DNA from 4 places in the Erwinia sp. L03-1 genome. Region 1 is predicted to be linked to each of the others. Evidence: predicted binding sites of a transcription regulator. Region 1 holds the regulator's gene; each other region holds the start of a gene.

The links. Region 1 encodes PurR, which represses purine synthesis genes. Its sites were predicted from a motif close to CANGCAAACGTTTGCNTG; they were not measured.
Region 2: the regulator PurR is predicted to act here: its motif matches at 1,364-1,381, upstream of gcvT (glycine cleavage system aminomethyltransferase GcvT).
Region 3: the regulator PurR is predicted to act here: its motif matches at 1,116-1,133, upstream of purT (formate-dependent phosphoribosylglycinamide formyltransferase).
Region 4: the regulator PurR is predicted to act here: its motif matches at 1,307-1,324, upstream of AC4PCC_RS13320 (amino acid aminotransferase).

What each region holds. Positions count from the first base shown of each region.
Region 1 is NZ_CM178762.1:2,538,764-2,540,967, reverse strand. It holds gene punR (DNA-binding transcriptional activator PunR) at 1-364, shown strand, start outside; gene purR (HTH-type transcriptional repressor PurR) at 382-1,407, opposite strand; gene cydH (cytochrome bd-I oxidase subunit CydH) at 1,692-1,781, shown strand; gene AC4PCC_RS11705 (C40 family peptidase) at 1,837-2,204, opposite strand, start outside.
Region 2 is NZ_CM178762.1:743,578-745,781, forward strand. It holds gene AC4PCC_RS03480 (hypothetical protein) at 1-1,024, opposite strand, end outside; gene gcvT (glycine cleavage system aminomethyltransferase GcvT) at 1,438-2,204, shown strand, end outside.
Region 3 is NZ_CM178762.1:2,020,933-2,023,136, reverse strand. It holds gene AC4PCC_RS09335 (sugar phosphate isomerase/epimerase family protein) at 1-475, shown strand, start outside; gene AC4PCC_RS09330 (YebG family protein) at 610-1,035, opposite strand; gene purT (formate-dependent phosphoribosylglycinamide formyltransferase) at 1,174-2,204, shown strand, end outside.
Region 4 is NZ_CM178762.1:2,876,970-2,879,173, reverse strand. It holds gene AC4PCC_RS13320 (amino acid aminotransferase) at 51-1,241, opposite strand; gene AC4PCC_RS13315 (porin) at 1,630-2,204, opposite strand, start outside.

The DNA of each region.
Region 1 (2,204 bases):
CAGCGAGGAAGCCATCCGCGAATGGCCCTCTCTGACGCTGGAAGACACATCCCGCGCGCTGCCCAAGCGCACTACCTGGACGCTGGATAATCAGCGTCGGCTGGTGGTGCCCGATTGGGAGAGCGCTGCGGACTGCCTGCTGGGCGGGCTTTGCGTCGGAATGGTGCCAGGACATTTTGCCCGTCCGCTGCTGAGCAGCGGCGCATTAACTGAACTTGTGCTTACCGCGACATTCCCCGACAGCCCCTGCTGCGTCAGCTGGTCGCAGCAGCAGGCCAGCCCCGCGCTGGGCTGGCTGCTCGACTATCTTGGCGACACCGGGACGCTCAATAATGAGTGGCTGAACGAGGGGGCAGAGGAATGAGCAGGCGGCTAATGGCGTTAGCGGCGATAGTCTACAAAGGGACCATCCGCCACTGAACGACGCTCGATCAGGCTGGGATGAACTTCAATCGTCTGTGGCTCCTCACGCTTGCTGGTAATACGATCCAGCAGCATTTCAAAGGCCGTTTCGCCCAGCCTCTCTTTTGGCTGGTGAACGGTGGTCAGGGCCGGGGTGAAGTAGCGCGCGTTGCGCACGTTATCATAGCCGATGACCGAGATATCCTGGGGAACGCGCAGACCCATCTCATCAGCGGCACAAATCGCCCCCATCGCCATAATATCGCCGCCGCAGAATACGGCGGTAGGCCGCTGCTTCTGGGATAAAATTTGCTGCATGGCACGATAGCCAGATTCGGGTTCGAAATCACCCTGTACCAGCCACTCATCGCGCAGGGTGATCCCCGCTTCGGATAGCGCCTTTAGAAAACCGGCATGACGGCCACCGCCGGTGTTACGCTCCAGCTGACCGGGAATGACGCCAATATCGCGATGGCCGCGCTCAATCAGATAGCGGCCTACCAGATAACCGCCCTCAAAGGCGTTATCCAGCACCGTATCCGTAAAATCACCGCGTGACTCGCTCCAGTCCATGACGACCATAGGAATATTTCGGTTATCTTCAAGCATCTGGATCAGTTCATCAGGATACTCGGAGCACATCACCAGCAGGCCATCGACGCGCTTTTGCGCCATCATTGACAGATACGCCTGCTGTTTGACCAGATCGTTGTGCGCATTGCCCAGAATCAGGGTGTAACCGCTGGCAAAGCAGCTGTTCTCCACGGCTTCAATAATCTCGGCAAAGTAGGGTGCCTCGCTGGACGTTGCCAGCAGGCCGATGGTCCGGGTGTGATTAACCTTGAGACTGCGGGCGACCGCACTTGGCGAATAATGCAGTTCGCGGATGGCAGTCCATACTGCTTCCCGCGTGGCTTCGGCCACAAAGCGCGTTTTATTAATGACGTGGGACACCGTGGTGGTCGACACCCCGGCGCGTTTAGCCACATCTTTGATTGTTGCCATGAAATCACTACTCCTGTACTTACCGCAACTTGCTGATAAGTATATTGTTAAACGATTGCCTGAAACGGCAAAATCCGTCGCCGTTTTTTATGAATATTCGGTGGCGTCAGTAAGGAAAAGGGGGCAGTCAGCCAGGCCTGTTGCGTCGGTTGCAGACCGCGAACGCAACCCGTTGCGCAACGAAATGGAATTCTAACAAGGCTGAGCAGAGAAAACGAGATTTTTACCGCCGGGTGTGGGAAAATTGATGGTGACACAAACTGTAAGGGTATAAAGGAGTATCTGTGGACACCGATCTGAAATTGTCTCTGCTAACCACCGTTAGCGCGCTGTTAATGATTATTATTTTCAGCTTTACCGCCGTCATGCACTAAAAAAAAAGGCCGATCGTCAGATCGGCCTTTTTATATTCACTACGCGACGCGGAGATTAGCGGATCGTTCTGGGTGTCATCACCCGACGTGCGCCGATGTAGTGACTTTGCCAGTATTCATCAGCCAGCGCGCTAACCTGAATATCTTTTCCGGTACGAGGCGACTGAATAAATTTCCCGCCGCCAAGATAAACGCCTACGTGATCCGCTGTGCCGCGTCCGTTAATGCGGAAGAAAACAAGGTCGCCTTTCTCCAGCTCGCCGCGTTTGATGTTCGCCGCATCGCGCAGGTGATACATCTCATTGGCGGTGCGGGGGATCTTAAACTTAACCAGATCCTTGTAGGCATACCACACCAGGCCGCTACAGTCGAAGCCCGTTTTAGGCGATGTTCCGCCCCACTGGTAGGGTTTACCCAGCTGGC
Region 2 (2,204 bases), 1.8 Mb from region 1:
GCTCGGGCAGCGTCGCGTTTTCTATCCTGATACCCTCATCCTTCAGCAGCGCCGCAAGCCTGTGTTGAAATCTGCTCAGCTGCTGTGCATCGAGATAGCGCGCCCGGGTGTTTTGCGCAGCTTTATCCCGGGCGGCGGGATTAATCCTGATTAACGTCTGGCCGGGTAGGGGGACACCTTTTGCCAGAGAAGCCAGACTCAGCGTGGCCAAATCTTCCAGACTGCCCAGCTCGATCTCTTTTAATTTCCCCCCTTTAGCGGATCCGCTGAGCGGATGATTTTCATTCTGGTAGCTGTAGTTTTTGATGTTTTTACTCAGCGTGCCGCTGATGGCGTGCGTCTCAAGCCCCTCAATTTTGCTGAAGCCGAACACCATCGGTACAACGCTCCCCTTATTGATCAGCGCTAATAGCGGCGTTTTACCCTGCTCCAGCTGGCTTCTCAGCCTGTTGCCTGCCTCCATCAGCAGGGACCTCAGTGCTTCGCCGCTAAATGACTGTGGGCTGCTGTTCGGTGAATGAAGCGTAATGGATTCAGGAAATTTCAGCAGGCTGGCGCGGTTTTCAAATGGCGTGGTACGGAAGGCGGCCAGCTTACTGTTACGCGAGACGTTCAGAAGACTTTGCAACCACCGGGCAACGGCCTCGTCCGCCGTTTCTCCGTCATTTACCGGTAGCCTGATGGAATTACCGCTGCTGGTGAGTGCTGCCCCACTGGCCAGATGCCGATCGATGGCCTGTGTCATTCGATGCTGAAAGGCACGTGAAGCAGCATTACTGCTCTGCATTCCCTCGCCCCGGGCATAGACACGGGCCTTACTGCGGAAGTCTTTCCGGGTCACGCTGTCTGAAGGCTGCTCAGGCGTACGATCTGAGAAGAAGATGCGGCCTTCGAGTGATTGTGTCCCGCCTTTGGCATCATTGATGCTGGCCTTCAGCTCGCCGGAGGCGAGGATCTCAAAACCCCACGGAGACCCATGCAGCGCGAGCGTATTAACCGTAGAAGGGAGTGATTTAATGTCCATGTCTGGCGGCCCTGAGAAGTATACATCCGGTTAAGTGTCATCCTGGGTTCGAATGTTCCCGTGCCGCCGCTTCATTTGAAATAAACTAATTTAACCGCTCAGTTCGCATTACTTTATTTAATGTCATGCAGTTTGCGGGGGAGCATGAATTCATCCCAACCGGGTAAAAAACCTGTTTTCAACCTGCCTGTAAACCGATGAATTGCGTTTTATGTGCGCATTCGCGCAGTTTTCTGGTCAGAAGTTCTGGAAAATCCTCCCGGCGCTGAGAGAGCGTTAAACCCATTCGACCTCATTTTACTTATGGTTAATGGCGCGGTTCGGTGGTAACGTCAAAGCCAGGTTATCGTTTGCGTCCGGCCTTAATCCGCCCGGATCAGACGCCTGAAAACTTGCATCTGCACAGGAAAACTATGACCCAGCACACTTCCTTGTTTGAACAGCATCAGGCCTGTGGTGCGCGAATGGTCGACTTCCACGGCTGGATGATGCCGCTGCATTACGGCTCTCAACTTGAAGAGCACCACGCGGTGCGAACCGATGCGGGGATGTTTGATGTCTCGCACATGACCATCGTCGATCTGTGCGGTGCGCGCTGTCGGGAATTCCTCCGCTATCTGCTGGCCAATGATGTCGCTAAGCTGACTCAGCCCGGGAAGGCACTCTACAGCGCCATGCTGAACGCCTCCGGTGGCGTGATAGACGATCTGATTGTTTACTTTATAACGGAGGATGCCTTTCGGCTGGTGGTGAACTCTGCCACGCGTGAAAAAGATCTCGCCTGGATAACCGAACACGCGAAGCCTTACGGCATAGCGCTAACGGTGCGTGACGATCTCTCTCTGATTGCCGTACAGGGACCGGAAGCACAGCGCAAAGCACAGACGCTTTTCACTGATGCCCAACGTCAGGCCGTGGCGGGGATGAAACCCTTTTTTGCCGTGCAGGCGGACGATCTCTTTATTGCCACCACCGGCTATACCGGTGAGGCGGGCTACGAAATTGCCCTGCCTGACGCGCAGGCGGCTGCATTCTGGCAGGGGCTGCTGGAGGCTGGCGTGAAGCCCGCCGGGCTGGGCGCGCGTGACACGCTGCGTCTGGAGGCGGGCATGAACCTCTATGGACAGGAGATGGATGAAGGCGTCTCACCGCTGGCCGCTAATATGGGCTGGACCCTGGC
Region 3 (2,204 bases), 520 kb from region 1:
TGACCTGCGCTGGCTGGTGAAGGAGGCAGATAAACGTGGACTGCGCGTGGCGTTTGAAGCGATGGCGTGGAGCACGCATATCAATACCACCGTTCAGGCATGGCAGATGGTGCAGCGAATCAATGCGCCCAACCTCGGGCTGGTCGTCGATGCGTTTCATATCTTTGCCCGCAACCGTACCATTGCCGATCTTGCGGGGATCCCGATGGAAAAGATTTTCCTCGTCCAGCTTTCAGATCTTAGCACCCTACCCGGGCAGGACCAGCTGATAGATACCGCCCGCCACAGCCGACTGCTGCCTGGCCAGGGAAATTTCCCGCTCTACACGCTGCTGGACTACCTGGAAACTCAGGGTTATGCAGGCCCGCTTGGACTGGAGGTCTTTAACGACAGCTACCACCAGCAGGCTCCTGATGACGTTGCGAAAGAGGCGATGCACGCCCTGAAACGCTGTATTGCCCAGCGGGGCCAGTAAAACCCGCTCAGCCCGGCGGGTCGCGTAACCGCTTAGGGTAGCATAACGGCTGCAAACCCCTTCCGATGCCGGTTGGTTCGCCGTACGACCTCGTATGATTATTCGCCCCGGCCTGCCGCTGGGGCGACTGACCGTTATGCCGCTTTTGGCGTACGGGCAGACTTACGTTTGCTCGCGTTAGCGGATGCACCCTCAGCGGTTTCTTCATCCAGTTCATCCGCGGATGCCTGCACGTCTGCAGGCTGCTGCTCACTCACTTCAACAGGGTCAGCGCTATCAGCCTCTGTGCGGGCAGAAGCGTGATTCGCCTCTGCTTTTGCCCCTTCCGGCATTTTGCTGGTCTTCACAATATGCTGTACGGCATCCTTGTTCTCTGCCAGGAACAGGCCAAAGGCTTCACGCTGCTGCTCATCAAGCGCCACCGGCCCTTCACTCAGCCAGTCGCTGAAGACTTCAGCCATATCAAGCATTTTATCGTAGGCGTCCGCGTCTTTTTTACTGGCGAATGTCATCTTTTCCTCACCTTTTCTAACGACAACGTATTTTATCTCAACAGCCATTCCGCTCACCTCATTTAACTGTATTTTTATACAGTATAGCAGCAGGCTATTTTTAGCTCAAGCCCGGAAAAGCAGATGAATACGCAAACGTTTTCGTTTATACTGCGCGCGTTTTTTTCCTCTAATCAGGTAGCAACTATGACCACTCTCGGAACCGCGCTGCGCCCTGCCGCAACCCGCGTAATGCTGTTAGGATCAGGTGAACTGGGTAAGGAAGTCGCGCTGGAATGCCAGCGTCTTGGCGTCGAGGTGATTGCCGTCGATCGCTACGCCGATGCGCCCGCAATGCACGTGGCCCATCGTAGCCATGTGATCAATATGCTGGACGGCGAGGCGCTAAAATCACTCGTTGCGCTGGAGCGCCCTGACTATATCGTGCCGGAAATTGAAGCCATCGCCACGGATATGCTGGTTGAGCTGGAGAAACAGGGTCAGCATGTGGTGCCAACCGCCCGCGCGGCGCGTCTGACGATGAACCGTGAAGGTATTCGTCGCCTGGCTGCGGAGGAGCTCAGCTTACCCACCTCTTCCTATCGTTTTGCCGACAGTGAAGCCGCTTTTTTGCAGGCCGCCGATGAAATTGGCTTCCCGTGCATCATTAAGCCGGTAATGAGCTCATCGGGTAAAGGTCAGAGTTTTATCCGCGATGCCTCACAATTGGGCGCTGCCTGGCAGTATGCGCAACAGGGTGGACGGGCGGGTGCCGGACGCGTCATCGTGGAAGGCGTGGTTAAGTTCGATTTTGAAATCACCCTTTTGACCGTGAGCGCGGTTGACGGCATCCATTTTTGCGCCCCCATTGGCCACCGTCAGGAAGACGGCGACTACCGTGAGTCCTGGCAGCCGCAGCAGATGAGCGATCTGGCCTTGCAGCGCGCGCAGCAGATAGCCGAAAAAGTGGTTAGCGCCCTTGGCGGCCACGGCCTGTTTGGCGTGGAGCTGTTTGTGTGCGGCGATGAGGTGGTATTCAGCGAAGTGTCACCGCGGCCACACGATACCGGCATGGTGACGTTGATTTCTCAGGATCTCTCCGAATTCGCCCTGCACGTTCGCGCCTTCCTCGGCCTGCCGATTGGCGGGATCCGCCAGTATGGCTGCGCGGCCTCTGCAGTGATCCTTCCCGAGCTGGAGAGCGATAATGTGCGGTTTGCAAATCTCGGCGCGGTACT
Region 4 (2,204 bases), 340 kb from region 1:
GCCCCACCCGTTGGCGACACCCCCAGCCTTTGCCGCGTACCGTAATGCCCTTACAGAACCGCCACGATGGCTTCGCAAAGCGGTGACATATTATCCGGCGTCATCCCCGCAACGTTAACGCGGCCGGAATTAACCGCATAAACACCAAACTCCTCGCGCAGGCGAATCACCTGATCTTTACTCAGGCCGCTGAATGAAAACATACCGTTCTGGCTGATGATAAAGCGGAAATCACCTTTCGCGCCTTTCTCCTGCAGCGTATTCACAAACAGCTGGCGCATACGGTGGATACGCTGGCGCATATCGGTCAGCTCCTGCTCCCAGATGGCACGCAGCGCCTTATTGCTCAGAATGGTGGCTACTACCGCTGCGCCGTGTGCTGGCGGGTTAGAGTAGTTAGCACGGATAGTGTATTTAACCTGGCTAAAAGCGGTAGTGGCAACGGCGGCGTCGCTGGCGACAAGGGTCAGTGCCCCGACGCGTTCATTATACAGGCCAAAATTCTTCGAATATGAGCTGGCGACCAACAGCTCCTGATGGCTGGCAGCGAAAATACGCAGGCCTTCAGCATCTTCCTCCAGACCACGGGCAAAGCCCTGATAGGCGAAGTCAAACAGGGGCAGCCAGCCACTGGCCTGGGAAACTTCAGCCAGTGTTGCCCACTGTTCGGCGGAAGGATCAACGCCGGTAGGGTTATGACAGCAGCCGTGGAAAAGTACGATATCACCCGCTTTTGCGCCACGCAGCGTGCTTAGCATACCGTCGAAATCGAGCGAATGTGTGGCCGCATCGTAATACTGATATTCGCAGACCTCCAGACCAGCAGCCTCGAAAACATTTTTATGATTCGGCCAGCTTGGATTGCTGATCCAGATACGCTTTGCGCCAGTCTGGGTCGAAATAAAATCGGCTGCTACGCGAAGCGCACCGGTGCCGCCGGGTGTCTGCGCGGTTCGCGCGCGCTGGCTGCTGATGACCGTACTTTCTTCGCCGAAGAGTAGCGCCTGGGTGCTGCGGGCAAAATCGGCCAGTCCATCAATGCTCAGATAGTTTTTAGTCTTTTCGTTTTCCAGCAGGTGCTGCTCCGCTTTTTTTACGCTGGTCAGCACGGGCGTATTACCGGTTTCGTCTTTATAGACGCCAATGCCGAGATTGATCTTATTTGGACGATCGTCGGCGCGAAAAAGATCGGCTAAACCAAGGATGGGGTCGGCGGGTGCTGCTGCAATGCGTTCAAACATAGTCAAATTCCGTTAGCGTCATCTGAAACGAAGTGTGCATCCAGATTACCGCCTGAGGGCACAAAATGCCAACCGTTTGCAGGGGAAAAACAGGGGAAGTAAATTTATTCATGTCAGCACCAGCGGATAATAAATTGCCCACTTTTCACGGTAGGCTGACAGATATCGGGCGATGGGCTGGACATGTTGTGTTTAATTGAAGCGGAATGATGTTGAGTGAAGGAAAGTGATTTGAAGTGGAGGGATGCAAAGTGGAAGGATTCGAAGCGGTTGATGTGGAGCGGAATAGCGCGAGCGTCAATTCTTCTGTCTTGCGGAACACATAAAAATGGGGCCGAAGCCCCATTTAATGACAGCGCGGAGATGAGCAGGCCATCCCGCAGAGCAATTAGAACTGGTAAACCAGGCCTACTGCTACGGTGTCATCGGTGTTCAGACCCAGAGGATTGTTGTCTTTCAGCAGGTTGATCTGGTAGTCAACGTAGGTAGACATGTTTTTGTTGAAGTAGTAAGTCGCACCAACGTCAGCGTATTTGATCAGGTCAGCATCGCCAATACCGTTGCCGATGTCTTTGCCTTTAGACTGAACGTAGCCCAGTGAAGGACGCAGGCCGAAATCGAACTGGTACTGTGCAACCAGCTCAATGTTCTGTGCTTTGTTAGCAAAAGAACTGATGCTGCCAGTCTCAGCGTTGTTGAACGTTACCTGAGAGCTGGTAAACGGCGTAGCGTTACGCGTTTCACCGTACATTGCAGCCAGGTAAACGCTGTTAGCGTCATACTTGATGGCCGTTGCCCATGCTTCAGCGCGCTTGCCTGCACCATTGTTAATGGTGACGTCATTGCCATTTGCGTCAAGTACCGCATTGCCGCTGCTGTCATTCAGAGTACGCACGCCAGAGGCCTGAGCGTTGGTACGGTCATAGGAACCATAGGCACCGGACACGCCCAGACCCACAGGTG